DNA from 2 places in the Zoogloea oryzae genome. Region 2 is predicted to be linked to the other one. Evidence: predicted binding sites of a transcription regulator. Region 2 holds the regulator's gene; the other holds the start of a gene.
What was found. The regulator LexA, encoded in region 2, represses DNA repair genes until DNA is damaged. The targets are predictions, from matches to a motif close to ACTGTATNTANATACAGT.
Positions count from the first base shown of each region.

Region 1: the regulator LexA is predicted to act here: its motif matches at 1,301-1,318, upstream of QQK25_RS13665 (PA0069 family radical SAM protein).

Region 1 covers NZ_BSPX01000040.1:23,123-25,516, reverse strand. Annotated here, with positions in the region: gene QQK25_RS13670 (hypothetical protein) at 1-178, shown strand, start outside; gene QQK25_RS13665 (PA0069 family radical SAM protein) at 210-1,286, opposite strand; gene aroG (3-deoxy-7-phosphoheptulonate synthase AroG) at 1,442-2,394, shown strand, end outside.
Region 2 covers NZ_BSPX01000005.1:2,398-4,791, forward strand. Annotated here, with positions in the region: gene QQK25_RS03135 (FKBP-type peptidyl-prolyl cis-trans isomerase) at 1-398, opposite strand, end outside; gene QQK25_RS03140 (peroxiredoxin) at 364-951, opposite strand; gene lexA (transcriptional repressor LexA) at 1,237-1,839, shown strand; gene imuA (translesion DNA synthesis-associated protein ImuA) at 1,951-2,394, shown strand, end outside.

The sequences.
Region 1 (2,394 bases), on a different contig from region 2:
CCGGATCGAAGCGGCAGACCGCGCCCGGGCCGAAGAGGAGCGCCGCCGTCGCGCCTACTACGGCCCGGCGTACGCTCCCTACTATTCGCCCTACGCCGACCCCATGTGGCCCTATGGCTACCCTGGGCGCCGTGGCTACGGCGGCGGCTTCGGGTGGGGCGTGCAGATCCGCCGCTGAAGGTTGTTGCTCGGGCTGTTTGACGCGCTGATCAGAACAGCGCGAGTTGACCGTCGCCTCGCCCCGGCGGCCGGAAGGCCGTAGTGACCAGCTGACGGCGGTTGCGATTGAGCCCGAGCCGCTCGCAGCAACGCCGCAGGCGCTGGCTGTACAGATCGGCAAACACGCCCTCGCCGCGCATCCGGTGGCCGAAGCGGCTGTCGTTGAGTTCCCCACCCCGAAGCTGGCGCAGCAGGCTCAGCACATGGCCCGCCCGGTCGGGGTAATGGGTGACGAGCCAGTCCTCGAACAATTCCCGCAGCTCCCGTGGCAGGCGCAGCAGCACGTAGCCGGCCGTCTCGGCGCCGGCGGCCTGTGCCGCTTCGAGCACCTTTTCCATCTCATGATCGTTGATCGCCGGGATCAGCGGCGCGAAGAGCACGCCCACCGGCACGCCGGCGCCGTGCAGCCGGGCCATGGCGGCCAGACGCCGGGCCGGGCTGGCGGCGCGGGGTTCGAGCTGGCGGGCGAGGCGCGGATCGAGGGTGGTGACCGAAAACATCACCTGCACCAGCCCGTCCCGGGCGAGATCGGCGAGGAGGTCGATGTCCCGCTCGATCAGCGCCGACTTGGTGACGATGGACACCGGGTGGCGGGTTTCGGCGAGGATCGCCAGCAGCTGGCGGGTCAGGCCCAGGCGCCGCTCGACAGGCTGCCAGCCGTCGGTGTTGATGCCCAGCGCGACGGGCTGGCAGCGGTAGCCGGGGGCGGCGAGCTCCCGCCGCAGCACAGCCGGCGCGTCCGGTTTCCAGGCGATCTTCGTCTCGAAATCCAGCCCCGGCGAGAGGCCGAGGTAGGCGTGGCCCGGGCGCGCAAAGCAGTAGGCGCAGCCGTGCTCGCAACCCTTGTAGGGGTTGATCGACTGGGCGAAAGGCACGTCGGGGGAGGCGTTGCGGACGATCACCGACTTCGCCTTGTCGAGCAGCAGCGTGGTGGCCGGGCCGCGATCGGGCTCATCCGCCGCGTCGTCGGCCCAGTCGTCGTCGAAGGCGGCGCGCTGCCAGTCGGCAAAGCGGTCGCCCGGATTGAGGCGGCTGCCGCGGCCGCGGGGCAGGCTGGGGGGCTTCATCCTGCCAAGATTAAGCTATATAAAAATACAGTTCAAGCCTGCGCGTCGGTGACAGATGCGCCGCAAGTCATGCCGACGGGAAGGGCGTCGTGTTACGGGCCGGGCGCATCGGCTAGAATTGCCGATTCCCTCAAGCAAAGCCGACAGGATTCACCATGCACGCCTCCTCGAAAATCCACATCGACGACGTCCGTATCAAGGCCATCAAGGAGCTCGCCCCGCCGGCCCACGTGCTGCGCGAGTTTCCGGCATCGCCCAAGGCCGCGGCGACCACTTTCGAGGCGCGCACGGCGATCCACCGCATCCTGTTTGGTGCCGACGACCGCCTGCTGGTGGTGATTGGCCCGTGCTCGATCCACGACTACGCCGCGGCGATGGAATACGCCCGCCGCCTGAAGGTCGAGGCCGAGCGCCTGAAGGACGACCTGCTGATCGTGATGCGGGTGTACTTCGAGAAGCCGCGGACCACCGTCGGCTGGAAGGGCCTGATCAACGATCCGCACCTGGATGGCAGCTTCGCGATCAACGAAGGCCTGCGTCTGGCGCGCCAGCTGCTGGCCGAGATCAACGAGCTGGGGCTGTCGGCCGCCACCGAGTTCCTCGACATGATCACGCCCCAGTACATCGCCGACCTGATCGCCTGGGGCGCCATCGGTGCCCGCACCACCGAAAGCCAGGTGCACCGCGAGCTGGCGTCCGGCCTGTCGTGCCCGGTGGGTTTCAAGAACGGCACCGATGGCAACGTGCGCATCGCTGTGGATGCGATCAAGGCCGCCCAGGCGCCGCATCACTTCCTGTCGGTGACCAAGGCCGGCCATTCGGCCATCGTGTCCACCGCCGGCAACGAAGACTGCCACCTGATCCTGCGTGGCGGCGCCGGCCCCAACTTTGATGCGGCCAGTGTCGAGGCGGCCTGCAAGGAGCTTTCCGCGGCCGGCGTGCAGGGCAAGCTGATGATCGATTTCTCCCACGCCAACAGCCGCAAGCAGCACAAGCTGCAGGTGGAAGTGGCGCGTGACGTTGCCGGCCAGATGGCGGCCGGCAACGACCGCATCATGGGCGTGATGGTCGAATCCCACCTGAAGGAAGGTCGTCAGGATCTGAAGCC
Region 2 (2,394 bases):
ATGTCGAAGATCAGCGCAGTGCCGGCGAGGGGATGATTGCCATCGACAACCACCTTGCCGTCGGCGATGTCGGTGATGCGGTAGACCATTTCCTCGTCGTCGTTATCGCCAACGCGCTCGAAGGACATGCCCACTTCGATGTTGTCCGGGAACAGGGAGGCGTCCTCCACCAGCACCAGTTCTTCGTCAAACTCGCCAAAGGCATCTTCCGGCGCCAGCTTGATCGTCAGCTTCTCGCCAACCTGCTTGCCGTGGAGCGCTTCTTCGATCACGGCGAAGATGCCGTCGTAACCGCCATGGAGGTACACCAGCGGGTGGTGACCGTCGTCGATCATGTTGCCATCCGGGTCCTTGACCGAGTAATCAAGCGTGACGACCGTGTTCTTGGCGATTTCCATTTACATTCCTTGAGTTGAGTTGCTTTACCAGCTGAAAGACTTCGGCCGCGTGGCCACGGGGATTCACATCGTGCAGCACATGGCGGAGCACGCCATCACTGGAAATGATGAAGGTCGAACGACGCACGCTGCGTTTCATGACGCCATCCACCACCGCCGACTGCCACACACCGTAAAGCCTGCACACGTCGCCATCTTCGTCGGACAAAAGCTCGACCGACAGGCCGTGCTGGTCGCGAAAATCAGCGTGGGTGAGGCAGTCATCGGGGCTGATGCCGATCACGATACATTTTTCCTTCGCGAAATCGGCATCGTGATCACTGAAATCGATCGCCTGACGGGTACAGCCGGGCGTGTTGTCACGGGGGTAGAAATACAGCACAACGTGGTGGGTGCCCAGCACCGACGCCAGATCGAACATTTCCATGTCGGCATCGGGCAGGGAAAAGAGCGGTGCGGACTGACCTTCGGTCGGGGCTACCGCTTCGGCGGGGGATTCTAACCGAGCCGCCTTGAGAACTCTACCCGAAGCGTGTTGAGGGCTGACAAGCATGAAAATCTCCTCTGGGGGCTGAGGGCCCGGCAAGCGGAGCCCTGCTGATTAGGCGATTCGGACACGTGCTGTTCTCTGTTCTTCTTGTCTTTGCTTATGATGCCTCGTCAGGCTTTTGGCGCGCGACGGGCACCCTTGAATGAATAGTCCATTGGCGCCCCAGCCTCAAGCGCTTTGTCTTCAGATTTTGATGTTTATCACGAGCAGAGCCCCCCGGAAAGCCCATCTACAGCTTGTCATGCGCAAAACCCTGTATATAATTACATAAGACTTCAGGAGTATGCCGTGTCCGAACAACTCACCGCCCGTCAGCAAGAAATCCTTCAACTCATCCGCGATACCGTCGAGCATGAAGGTCGCCCGCCCACGCGGGCGGAAATCTGTACTGCGTTTGGCTTCAAATCCCCCAACGCTGCCGAAACCCATCTGCGCGCGCTCGCCAGCAAGGGGGTCATCTCGCTGGAAGAAGGCCGTGCCCGGGGCATCCGTCTCGTCGAATCCCTCGGCCTGCCCCTCGTCGGGCGGGTGGCTGCAGGTAGCCCGATTCTTGCCGCCGAGCACATCCAGCGCCGCTTCCATGTTGACCCCAACATGTTCTCGCCCCGAGCCGATTACCTGCTTCAGGTTCGCGGCCAGAGCATGCGCGACGCAGGCATCCTCGACGGTGACCTGCTCGCCGTCCATCGCACCACCGAAGCCCGGGACGGCCAGATCATCGTGGCCCGCATGGAAGACGACGTCACCGTGAAGCGCCTGTCCCGCAAGGGGCCGATCGTCGAACTCCTGCCGGCAAACCCCGACTTTGAACCCATCATTGTCGACACCCGCAACGAGCCGCTGGAAATCGAAGGCCTCGCGGTCGGTTTGATCCGCAACGACAGCCTCTGATCCTCGTCAGCACAAACGGTTGCCCTGCCCTGCAATCGGCAGGCAACCGCGCTGCGGCACCTGGCGTGCAAGGCATGAAGCGTTCACTCACAGCCTAGTTCATTTATTGCCATGGCGCCTCCGGCTGTTTCTGTCCTTCGCTCCCCAGACGCGTTGCAGCATCTAGTGTGGCGTGGCGATCAGGTTGCCTCGGCAGCGCCAGGCATTGCCACCGGCCATCCCACCCTGGATGCCGTACTGCCCGGCAAGGGCTGGCCGGTCGGCGCACTCACCGAAATCCTCGTCCCCCACACAGGTGTCGGCGAGCTCGGCCTGATCCTGCCCCTGCTCCAGCGGGTGCCCGAAAGGCGCTGGGCCGTCTGCATTGCGCCGCCAGGCCAGCTTTATGCGCCGGCCCTCTCTGGCGCGGGCATTCCCCTCGAGCGGCTGCTCCTCGTTGATGCCGAAAGCCCCGCCCATGCCCGCTGGGCGGCCCGCCAGTCGCTCAACTCCCATAGCTGCGAAGCCGTCGTGATGTGGCTGGCCGAGGCTGACAACGGCGCCCTTCGCCGACTT